DNA from 2 places in the Sporosarcina beigongshangi genome. Region 1 is predicted to be linked to the other one. Evidence: a T-box and tRNA genes for the amino acid it is inferred to sense, from the RefSeq annotation. Region 1 holds a T-box; the other holds one or more tRNA genes.
What was found. The T-box of region 1 lies ahead of metG (methionine--tRNA ligase). A T-box ahead of a tRNA ligase gene usually reads a tRNA of that ligase, here a tRNA-Met.
Positions count from the first base shown of each region.

Region 2: it has a tRNA-Met gene. The T-box ahead of metG (methionine--tRNA ligase) is inferred to sense a tRNA for this amino acid. The anticodon was not compared.

Region 1 is NZ_JAWLIR010000028.1:33,364-39,591, forward strand. Features, by position in the region: gene R2B77_RS12775 (cytochrome ubiquinol oxidase subunit I) at 492-1,838, shown strand; gene R2B77_RS12780 (cytochrome d ubiquinol oxidase subunit II) at 1,835-2,860, shown strand; gene cydS (cytochrome bd oxidase small subunit CydS) at 2,874-2,993, shown strand; T-box leader at 3,076-3,339, shown strand; gene metG (methionine--tRNA ligase) at 3,400-5,040, shown strand; gene rlmD (23S rRNA (uracil(1939)-C(5))-methyltransferase RlmD) at 5,100-6,228, shown strand, end outside.
Region 2 is NZ_JAWLIR010000039.1:39,631-45,858, forward strand. Features, by position in the region: gene R2B77_RS15190 (spore germination protein) at 1-43, opposite strand, end outside; gene R2B77_RS15195 (hypothetical protein) at 198-410, shown strand; gene R2B77_RS15200 (hypothetical protein) at 779-1,120, shown strand; gene R2B77_RS15205 (hypothetical protein) at 1,355-1,876, shown strand; gene yabP (sporulation protein YabP) at 2,359-2,655, shown strand; gene yabQ (spore cortex biosynthesis protein YabQ) at 2,652-3,119, shown strand; gene R2B77_RS15220 (septum formation initiator family protein) at 3,171-3,590, shown strand; gene R2B77_RS15225 (S1 domain-containing RNA-binding protein) at 3,846-4,274, shown strand; tRNA gene R2B77_RS15230 (tRNA-Met) at 4,413-4,486, opposite strand; gene R2B77_RS15235 (SpoIIE family protein phosphatase) at 4,681-6,228, shown strand, end outside.

The DNA.
Region 1 (6,228 bases):
TATGCGTGGTCTTTTAAAGACATTGCATACAGCTTTTTTTCATTGACTAGATTTTGGAGTAGTCGTTGTTTTACCGCGGTATCCCAGTTTGTGGAATAGGTAGCCGAGTTCGCCGGATGGGTAGTTCAGTTCTTGGAATTGGTGGTTCAGTTTTACCGCGGTAGCCCAGTTTGTAGAATAGGTAGCCAAGTTCTGCAAATTGGTAGTTCAGTTCTTCAGATTGATGGCATAGTTTTACCGAATAGGTAACCCAGTTCCGTGGATTCTTTCATGAAATGTTCACAGCTATTGCCGAATACATACATTATTCAGCAGTAGAGTGGGTATAAGAAGAAGTAGGGTTGAAACTTGTTGTAATTGATTAGAGAGGGAGTGCCTCAATGTATAAAAAACAAGAAAAATGGTTGATGTGGCTTGCATTTATTATTGCGGGCATTATGACATTATCTATTTTCGGACGGATTTTTGGGAGCTGAAGGGAGGAAAACTAGATGGGAAATGAAGAATCGGTCTTTTTTTCACGTGTATTAACGGAAACGACCTTATCTTTTCACATTATTTATGCGACAATCGGCGTTGGAATCCCACTTATGATTATGATTGCCCAATGGGTTGGCATTAAAAAGAATGATGAACATTACATTTTACTGGCTAGGCGCTGGGCACGTGGTTTTGTTATTACGGTAGCTGTCGGTGTTGTCACTGGAACCGCTATCGGTTTGCAGTTATCTTTATTATGGCCAAATTTCATGGAGCTTGCAGGAAATGTGATTGCACTACCCTTGTTCATGGAAACATTCGCATTCTTTTTTGAAGCTATTTTTCTGGGCATTTATTTATATACATGGGATCGATTTGAGAATCAGAAAAAGCATTTACTCTTGTTGATTCCGGTAGCCATCGGAGCTTCATTCTCCGCAGTATTTATCACGATTGTCAATGCGTTTATGAACGCACCACAAGGATTTGATATCGTGAACGGGGAGCTTATTAATATTAACCCACTGCTAGCGATGTTCAATCCTGCGATGCCGACAAAAGTGGCGCATGTAGTTGTGACTTCATATATGACCGCTGCATTTGTGCTGGCATCGATTGCAGCATTCCGTTTGTTGAAGGGGTCAAATCATGAATACCATAAGAAAGCCCTTTATTTGACGATGAAGGTTGGTTTCGTGTTTGCCGTAGCAGCCGCGATTATTGGTGACTTCTCAGGGAAGTATTTAGCCGAATATCAGCCAGAGAAATTAGCCACCGCTGAATGGCATTTTGAAACAGAAGGCAATGCGCCGCTTATTCTCTATGGTGTGTTGGATGATGAAGAAGTGAAGTATGCGATCAAAATACCTTTCGCATTATCAATATTAGCTCATAATAATCCAACCGCAGAAGTGATTGGACTCGACCAATTTGCGGAAGAAGATACACCACCCTTGTACATCCATTATTTGTTCGACATCATGGTAACGATCGGTATCTGGATGACGGTGCTGTCTGGCGTGTTTTGGCTCGGTACACAACGTCGTTGGAAGATGGTGACAACGAAATGGTTCCGTTGGCTCATAGTATTTGGAGGACCGCTTTCTATCCTGGCGATTGAAGCAGGTTGGTGGATGGCGGAAGTTGGTAGGCAACCATGGATCCTACGGGGCATCATGCGCACACAGGACGCGGCAACAACGAGTGGGCAAGTAGATACGATGTTAGTGTTGTTCTCACTCCTCTATCTCGTTCTAGGGGTCGGCAGTGTCGTCGTCTTGCGGAGGATGTTCCGAAATAATCCGGTTGAACGTGAAATTGAAGATCGTCATACGGAGAAAGGTGGCGATATGTTATGACGCTCGAAATACTTGGAATTTCGGTGCTATGGACCTTTTTATTTGGCTATATCCTAGTAGGCGCGATTGACTTTGGAGCTGGATTCTTCAATGCCTATAGCTTACTGACGGGACGTCAACGTATTTTGACGAATATTATCCAGCGCTACTTATCGCCTGTTTGGGAAGTGACGAATGTTTTCCTCGTGTTTTTCTTTGTAGGGATTATCGGTTTTTTCCCGAAAACGGCATTTTATTACGGGACGACATTGCTTGTGCCTGTTAGTATAGGTGTGATTTTGCTGGCGATTCGGGGCTCCTATTATGCCTTTGAAACATATGGGGCACGTGGTCATAAAGGCTATTCCTTCATGTATGGCATTGCGGGTTTACTCATTCCAGCTTCGCTATCTATTGTGTTGACGATTTCAGAAGGCGGTTTTGTTGAAATGGTAGATGGCAATCCCGTGCTCGATTATTGGGTGCTGTTTACAAGTCCATTGACCTGGGCGATTGTTGTGCTGAGCATTGCTGCGACACTTTATATATCAGCCGTGTTTTTAACATGGTACGCCAATAAAGCACGTGATGTAGAAGCGACAAAGCTACTGCGCAAATATGCGCTCATTTGGGCATTGCCAACGATGATCACAGCAGGCGGCATCATTGTTGAGCTAAGAAACCACAACCCAGAGCATTATAGCAATATCCAAACTTTCTGGCCGATGTTCTTAGTATCATTTCTAATGTTTGTCGGAACGGTTTGGCTGCTATGGAAACGCAGTAAGTACGGGTTGGCGTTCCTATTGCTTATCGGGCAATTCGCCTTTGCCTTCTATGGCTATGGCGCATCTCACTATCCGTATTTGTTGTACCCATACTTGACGATTTACGACAGCTTCACGAACCCAGCGATGGCGATTTCGCTAATCGTCGTGTTCATCATGGGACTTGGGCTACTAATCCCTTCATTGTATTTGCTCATGCGCCTGTTCTTGTTTGATAAAGATTATGTTCGTGGAAAGGGCAATTACCATGCATAAGGAGGGATAGTTGATGACACATTTTCTAATGTTTTACGCACCATTCATCGTTCTTATTGGTGGGCTTGTTGTCGCCTTTGTCGTTGCTCCAATGGACAGTGCAGTGAGGAAGCGGATTGAGGAAGCGGATTGAGGAAGAAAAGTGATGGATAGAAAAAATCGCATTGAATCCCCTTGCATTCTTTAAGGAAGTTCATTACTATGAATAGAAATAACTAAAAGCGATGAAGAGGAAAAGTAAAATGAGGATGTCTTATAGAGAGCTTCTGTCGGTGGAAATGAAGCGGTCGAATCGTTTGAACATGATCTCTGAGCTGCGTACTGAACGTGTTTACACTAGTAGGCTACGACAAGATTTGACACTTGTTACAAATGTCAAAGTATATAGGCCGTTTCAAGCCTTGTACTTTTGGAGGCAAACAATGTGAGTTGTTTGCGTAACTAAGGTGGTACCACGAGTTTTAAACCTCGTCCTTATCGATTTATTCGATGAGGGCGAGGTTTTTTGCATTTATTTATTAGAAAAAGGAGAGGTTAACATGAGTATTTTTATTGGAGGAGCATGGCCTTATGCCAACGGTTCGTTGCATTTAGGGCATATTGCAGCATTATTACCAGGTGATATTTTGGCGCGTTATTATCGGTTAAAGGGTGACAAGGTATTGTATGTATCGGGTAGTGATTGCAACGGGACGCCTATTTCAATCCGTGCAGATCAAGAAGGTGTGACCGTAAAAGAAGTAGCAGATCGATTTCATAATGAGTTTATCGCCTGTTTTACTAAACTAGGCTTCACCTATGATTTATACACAAGAACGGATAGTCCGCACCATCATCAAACTGTGCAAAAAATATTTTTAACATTGCTGGAAAATGGATTTTTATATAAAAAAGAAATCGAGCAAATGTATTGTCAGCATGACCAAAAGTTTCTTCCAGACCGCTATGTAGAAGGGGAATGTCCGAACTGTGGCGCGAAATCACGGGGAGATCAATGCGATAATTGTTCATCGATTTTAGATCCCTTAGATTTGATCAAACCCGTATGTAAACTATGCGGCAATAGGCCAGTAAAGAAAATAACGGAGCATTTTTATTTTGAATTAAGTCAGTTCCAACAAGAACTTGAAGCCGTTGTAGAGACTGCCAATGTTAATAAAGCGTGGCGGGATAATGCCATACAATTATCTAAACGCTATTTGAAAGAGGGGCTACAAGATCGTGCAGTTTCTAGAGATATCGGAAATGGTGTCAATATCCCAGTCAAAGGTTTCGAGGATAAAAAAGTTTATGTGTGGATTGAAGCCGTTTCAGGCTATTACTCAGCAAGTATTGAGTGGGCGGCTCAAACAGGAAATGATGTCAACGAATTTTGGAATGAAGACACGATTTCTTACTACGTCCATGGTAAGGATAATATCCCATTTCACTCCATCATTTGGCCGGCAATCTTGTTAGGCATTAAAAATCCAGCATTGCCTACCCATATCGTCTCCAATGAATATTTGACGCTCGAAAAAAAGAAGTTATCGACCAGCAATAACTGGGCAGTATGGGTTCCGTACATTTTAGAGCATTACCATGTAGATTCCATTCGTTACTTTTTAACAACGAATGCACCTGAAAATCGTGATACTGATTTTTCATGGAGAGAATTTATTTCTAGTCATAATGCCGAGCTTCTTGGTGCGTACGGCAATTTTATTAACCGGACATTGAAATTTTTAGAGAAGTCATATGGAGGAGAGAATACAAAGGGAGAAATAAACGAAACCATTGAAGAGAATGTTAACAAGTTATACGCCCGTGTTGGTCAGTTAATCGAGGAAGGGCATTTTAAACAGGCGTTGGATGAAATCTTTGAATTGATTCGCGCTGCCAATAAATATTTTGACCACGAGCAACCGTGGAAACAGCTGACGGAGGATAAAGCAGCTTGTGATAATACATTACTGACATGTGTTCATATCATCGCCAATATCGCTCAGTTGCTGTCGCCATTTCTGCCTACTTCAAGTGATGAAGTGAAGGCTATGTTGAACTTACAGGATTTCAAGTGGCAAGTTATTAAGAAAAAATCCTATCAGTTTTCAAAGGTAGAGCCGTTGTTTGAGCGTATTGATACGGCTAAAATCGGAGAAGAGTTGGCTAAATTAGAGGCGCAAAGCAATTCGCTTTAGAAATAGCTAAACCTGATTCTATGGTAAACTAAAGACATCTGAAATGTGGAGGAAAAATAATGTCTTTTAGTGTAAATCGAAATGAGAAATTGAATGTCTTTGTCGAGGATTTAACGCATGACGGCTCGGGCGTTGCGAAAGTAGACGGCTATCCGTTGTTCATCCCCGGTGCGTTACCTGGTGAAGAAGTGTCAATCCAAGTGGGCAAAACGTTGAAAAATTATGGCTTTGCACGATTATTAAAGGTGACGAAAGCATCACCAGATCGCGTTGAGCCACCTTGTCATGTATTTTCAGAATGCGGCGGCTGTCAAATGCAGCATTTGTCCTATGAGGGACAGCTCGTACAAAAACGGAAAACCGTGCGTGACGTGATGGATCGCGTTGCGAAGCTGCCACATGTGCCTGTTCATCCTGTCAAAGGAATGGACGATCCATGGCGCTACCGCAATAAATCACAAATCCCTTTCAGTGAGCGCGATGGTAAAGTCGTTTCCGGCTTTTACAAATCACGCACACATCACATCGTCGACACAGATATCTGTCTCATCCAAAGTCACGAGGCAGATGACCTGATGGCTATGTTGAAATATGAACTCCATATGATGGGCATTGACGCCTATGATGAAAGAACTCATCTGGGGATGCTTCGGCATTTAATTGTCCGTAAAGGGCGTACAACAGGCGAAGTAATGGTTGTTTTAGTGACGCGCAAAAAGAAATTCACGCAAAAAGACGCGGCTATTGAATTGATTAAACGTGTTATTCCAGGCGTGACGTCCATTATGCAAAACGTCAATGATCAAAAAACTAACGTCATTTTCGGTGATGAAACGATTTTATTGCACGGCAAATCAGTCATCGTCGACTCCATCGGCAACATCGATTTCGAAATATCCGCTCGTTCTTTCTATCAAGTGAATCCAGAACAAACGGAAGTCCTTTACGGACAGGCACTAGAATACGCACAATTGACAGGAAACGAATCCGTCATTGATGCCTATTGCGGTATCGGCACAATCTCCTTGTTCATCGCGCAAAAAGCGAAGGAAGTATATGGCGTTGAAATTGTCCCTGAAGCAATCAAAGATGCTAGACGCAATGCGGAATTGAATGATATCACCAATGCCTATTTCGAAGCGGGTGCAGCAGAAGCCGTCATTCCGAAATGGTATGCAGACGGCAAGC
Region 2 (6,228 bases), on a different contig from region 1:
GAGAAACAGGCTTATTTTCATTTGATTGTTTTTTCCAAAACATGTACATCCCTCACCTCTAAATGTAAAAAAGCATTTTTGGAAGAACGGTAAAATTCCATATTAATTCCATTGTTAGCTTTTTAAGTTTAAAATATACGAAACTAAATTAATAAGATGCAGAGGCACACCCTTACCTTCTTAACAGGAGGGATTATATGTTAAAAAGGATATTGATTATTAATGGAATACTTATAGTGGGAATAGCATCATTTAGCATGTTAAATAAGCATTCAGAAGTTGATACTCCCGTTGCGAATAAGGATGAACCAGAACCTTTATCTACTAAAGAACAAGAATTACAATTTTCTGCATTGAATACGGTAACTGAAAAAAATATGAGAAATATAGGGATTTGGAGTTTACAGTAAGTTCGAACTTGGAGATAGAATTGAAGGTAAAAGTTAAAGAGAATAAAGAATATTTTAATTCAGTAAAAAAGGATGTTGAGTCCATTGCAAAAAATGTAATTAAATCCGTTGTTGACATAGATATAAGCACGTATTCGGAAATATAAATACTGAGTATCAAAAAACCATTATCATTCAAACATCAATAAAAGGTTCAGATAAAGATGCACATAGTTAGCAATGGAAATTGTAGAGACAGTGAATGAAATCCTACATTCTAACACGCGTGTTGATTATCTAGTTTCTACCAATAAATAACTACAAAAAAGAGAGACCCTCTTGTACAATGTAAGTTACCACACCAACATTGACGAAACGAGGAATCTCTCATGAACAAGAATACCACGTCCCACACACTGATTCAAAAATTTCTTTCAGAAGCAGAGCTACAGGCTATTTTAACGGAGTTTAACTATACAGATACAGCCCGAAAATGCACGGTTTCTACAGTCATTTCATATTTGATTAGTGCTGCAACAAATGAATGGAAGAGCCTCCGTCACGCAGCCGATGTGGGTCCAAGTATAGGACTTATTTCTGTGGATCATTCATCACTGTCAAAGCATATGAAAACGTTAGATTACGCGATTATGAAACGTATTTTCGAAGTCATTGTTTGCGGCTATGATTGCCTATGTTTTACTGAAATTTATTCATGTACAAGGAAGTAAGGTAAAGCACATAAAACCCTTATCATTTGCAGGTTTTACACGCATGTTTCTTTGTGATGAGCTGCCAATTGAGTGGCGTATTAGTTTGAATGAAACCATAGATTTTCAATGGAGGATAAATCAATTGAACACTGTATAATTTTGGTTAATCAACACGCGTGATAAATTTACATAGTTTCCGATTGTGTGTGGATCACGATTGGCCGACTAGACACTGGACGAACTCGAAGCGTTTTGGCAATTAGCAAAGCAAGTGTGCATATAGACCTGTTTACGGTCACAGAACACACATATATCGAAAAGGATTTCATGAAAGTCCTCTTCGATCCAAACAATAAATTAGAGAAATTCAAACAAAACCAGAATCTGAAATTATCCGATAATGAGTTTCAGGATGCTGTCGACGATGTTGCATGGTTCCTTTTTCAATATAAGAAATCGTCTGCTCGGGGCAATGATATTTGGTTAGTAAGTATGCTCCACCATGTCATGACGCATTTATCAAGAGTGTTACTTCACAGGTACAATCCGGACAGGGCACAATTGGGAATGAAAACAATTGAGACATCACTTCCAGAAGGCGTCGTCCGTGTCATTAATCAGGTCTTTAAGAATATGACACCCCAAAAACATAAACATGCAGCTCAGCTTATATGTGAACTGTTGTCCAATGAAACTGAATGGGTTTTATCTTGCGTTGCAGACCCAGTTAAAATTAAACCATTGTGGGAACGAATGGTCTCTTCCTTCTGCTAAAACAAAACTACCCCTATTAATTGGATTTTTTTTAGATGAAGATGTTCAATCATAGCCCTGAAAGCGTCATGGTAAGATACCTTGATATTATCCAGGATGACATGGATGTAGCACATTTATTGTTACGATGTTGATTTTCGGTTTTGAGAGAGGGGCTGGTAGCATTTGTAAAGCTGCAATTTTGGTTGCTGAAGCCTTCCCTATCTACTAGTGTTTCCATTTGTGATTTTAAAAAAGTAAAGAAGGAATACATCGTACAAAGTGCCAGAGTCCCCGAAATTACATCTTCGGGGACTTACACTCTTTATAGAAAGCCCTCTATTCTTTATTTTCCAATCTCTTCTCTCGGGTATATTAAACAAGTAAAAAGTTCATCAATCGATATGAACTTAACCAACATGACAGAGAAATTCTCCTGTCATGTTTTTTTAGTCCTTAGCATAAGATGACTGTGAACATACAAGCGAAGGGGGAAGCATCATATGCAATTCCAGACGGACAGTCCTACGTACACAATCCCATCAGGTGATCATGTTGTGACAATGCGCAACAGAAAGAGGATGGATCTCACATCAGTAAAATCAATCGATCGCTTCGATCAAGAAGAATTTTTGATTCGGACATCGCAAGGATTGCTGCAAATACGCGGAGAGGAACTGCGCATCGTCCATCTCGATGTCGATAAAGGACTTCTCACATTGGAAGGCACGGTTGCCACCATCCAATATGACGAAGAAGAAGCAGGTTCGCGGAACTTCCTCCATAAATTGTTTGGATGAGTCTATCCGTTCAGTTTCTTAGTCTACTTGCAATGATTGGGACAGGTATTGTTGCCGGGGCATTCATGGATATGATTGGGACTGGAACTGCGCATGCCGGAAAGAAGTCATTCATTAGAAGGCGTGCGGTATGGTTTGAGGTCATTGGCTGGTTTGTTGTCGGATGCGGGACATTTTATGTCCTTTTTCTTGTTCGGGACGGGGCATGGCGAATGTATGACCCGTTTGCGCAGATTAGTGGACTGCTATTGTATGCTAGTTTATTTTATAAGCCATGCCGTTTGCTCGGGAGAATCATCTTGATGATTTTCATCAAACCGTTATGGTTCATTATTCGGTTGGTTATGTCGATTATCCAGCAAGTCTTTCGTATGATAATTAAGATTGTCGTGTTTCTTTTCACCCCATTCGTGAAGCTATTCCGCATCATTTCGAGAAACCTCTTTAATAAGAGGAAGAAATGATATATAATCGATAGACTAACGATGGTGATGTGATGAGAGGACGTGCGGGACTTGGAACAAAAGCAGCAGAGAAAATCGCCGGCAACGGTTGCAACGATTCAAACTGAATATGTCCGTTCCCTGCAACAGAAAGAAAATCGAAAAAATGCAAGGAAAGTAAGGTTATATCGCAGGTTGACGGTGTTTGCCATTATCGTAGCTGTTACCTTTGGCGGTTTAATACAAATGCAAATCAAACAAAAGCAGGTTTTGGCGGTAAAGGAGCAGCAGCGGAAGGATGTGCTTGCGCAGCTTGAAGTCGTACAAGAAGAACAAGAAATGTTGAAAAGGCAGCTTGTTAAATTGGATGACGATAATTATATTGCAAAGCTTGCGCGGAAAGAATACTTTTTGTCTGAAAATAATGAGATTATTTTCTCCGTGCCAGAAAATAAGAAGAAAAACGATAAAAAAGACGACGGAAAAGAGTAGTCTTATTGACACTCTTTTTTTGTTGGCTATAATAAGAGTAGGGATTCTGTATTTTTTACTTGAATCAGCAGAAATCCCCTGCTGATTCACGTTAAGCCTCCGGCGGATGTCAGGGATTTTTAGGGGAGTTAATTGTGCGAGCACAATTAAAAATCCCGACGCAATTACACCGAGGCGTAATTGACAGAATCATTAATACGGTTGCAAGGCTCCTAAAAGGAGCCCGCTTAAATTCTAAGGAGGAGCATTTTTTTTATGTCAATTGAAGTAGGCAGCAAGTTACAGGGGAAAATAACAGGAATCACAAACTTCGGAGCATTTGTTGAGCTACCGACGGGTGCGACAGGTCTTGTCCATATTAGTGAAGTGGCAGACAACTATGTCAAAGACATTAACGAACATTTAAAAGTAGGCGACATGGTTGAAGTGAAAGTGATGAATGTAGGAACAGACGGTAAAATTGGGTTATCGATTCGTAAAGCGAAGCCTGAGTCTGAGCAACGTCCAGAACGTCCGCAACGCCCTCAACGTCCTCGCCAAGGTGGTCGTCCTAGCCCGGTGGATCGTCCAGAGAATTTTGAAACGAAAATGGCAAAGTTCATGAAGGATAGTGAAGAACGCCTCTCGACTTTGAAGAGAGCGACAGAATCGAAACGCGGTGGCCGCGGCGCAAGAAGAGGGTAACTTGCTAGCTGTTTCAATTCAATAAAAAATATATGTCATATACAAAAGCGACAGACAATGGGGAAATCCCGATGTCTGTCGCTTTTTTAGATATGAAGCCGATGTCTAGCTCCAACAAGCACTATGCTTACTTCAGTATGGCGGCAGAGGGGATCGAACCCCCGACCTTACGGGTATGAACCGTACGCTCTAGCCAGCTGAGCTACGCCGCCGTGATTGTATCTTCTTCCAGAACAACAATATTTATATTACATGCGAACTATCATAGTGTCAAGCTATCGTAGGAAAAAAGAAAAATAGTTCGTAACGAGTCGAAACATTTTGTTTTGTAGTCGTCACGAACAGACAATTTCCCGCCGTTTCCCTATGTATACTGGGAGCATAGTAGACATAGGGGGAATGGGAAATGAAATTGATAGACAGCGTGACACGTCCGGTAGGTCAGCCAATTCGTATGTATATCGGAATGTTTAAGAAGCACAAAATTGACATGCTCGTTGCAACCTTATTTTTGTTTGGCACCTTTTTCTTGTCGCAAGCTGTGTTATTTGACGCAGCGGTGCCCTTTTTCCTTCCTGTCTGGGCTCTAGCACGAGCACGCTTTAAAAAATACCTCGTGTGGGTTTTTGTTGGAGGGATGGTAGGGAGTGCTTTTTTAGGTGTAGGACAGGCAGTTATTCAGCTACTGTTACTTGCCCTTTTCAATACAGTTGTCAGATACCCGTTCTTCCGAAAATCAGTGCCATTAACCGTAGCTGGCTGTATCATCCTAGTGCAAGTATCATGGCAATTTGTCATGTATGTAGGGCAGCCGCCTATCAACATCCAATTATCTATCGGTTTTGAGGCAATACTAGCATTAATCATGACTTTTTTTCTATTTATCGCATTTCCGCCCGTGGATCGAATCTTTTTTGGCAAGTGGACGCCGGAACGCCTCGCCGCTGCTTGTCTAGTTGGGGCGATGGCGACTACGGGGATGAGTGGACTTATGCTGGGCTATGTATCAGTGGCTGGAACACTTATTCATCTCACGATTTTGCTTTCTGCGTTAATAGGGGGGCTACCATTTGCAACAACGATTGCGATGATTATCGCCGCGATTATTGGAGTAGCAGAGTTATCATTTACCGGTATGATGGCTGTATATGGGATGACAGGCTTTGTCGCAGGTACGCTCAGTCGTTTTGGAAAAATTGGGATTGTAATAGGGGGAGCGTCTGTATCGCTCTTTTTCCTTCTATATGATTTGACATTGCCGTTAGATAGCTCGCATTTTGTCACAATCGGTATTGCGACGCTTCTCTTTTTATTGATTCCATCGCAAAAGCTAGGGGCTATTCGCAGTGTCTTCTATCCAGAAAAACAGGAGTCCACAGAAAAACGTCAAAAATGGTTGGCGGAACGTTTGGATGAACAATTGGTGGATTTCCAGCAGTTCTCCGAATTCATGTCAACGCTTGTTGGCGGACGATTTTCCTCCAGGGGGAATCAGGAAGAACCGATTCCCCAAGTAATCCCTAAAACGTGTGCGTCTTGTTTTCGTTATGCAAAATGCTGGGAATCGGCGGATGAAGATATGGCCAGGCTATTGTATGAATGGGAATCGACGTACTCTCCGACAAAAAAAGCCTCGCGTCATCGCGTTGAAGATAAGATAAAGTATAAATGTATTCGGTTTAACGGACTTGTAACAGAATTGGAGGAGCAGGCGACAACTCGTCTATTGACAGGCCAGCTTCAGCATGGTCGAAAAATGCTAGCGCTTCAATTGCGGGATATGAGCACGCATTTGGATAAGATTATGAATGAAGTGAAAGAGGATTTATCTGTGTACAAGCCTGCGGAAGATGAGCTTGCCAAGCGACTTCAAGAGAAAAACATTGAGTATTTTCAAATAGATATTTTATCGGGGGAACGAGGAGCACGTCGTATTGTTTGTTGCATCCCAGAA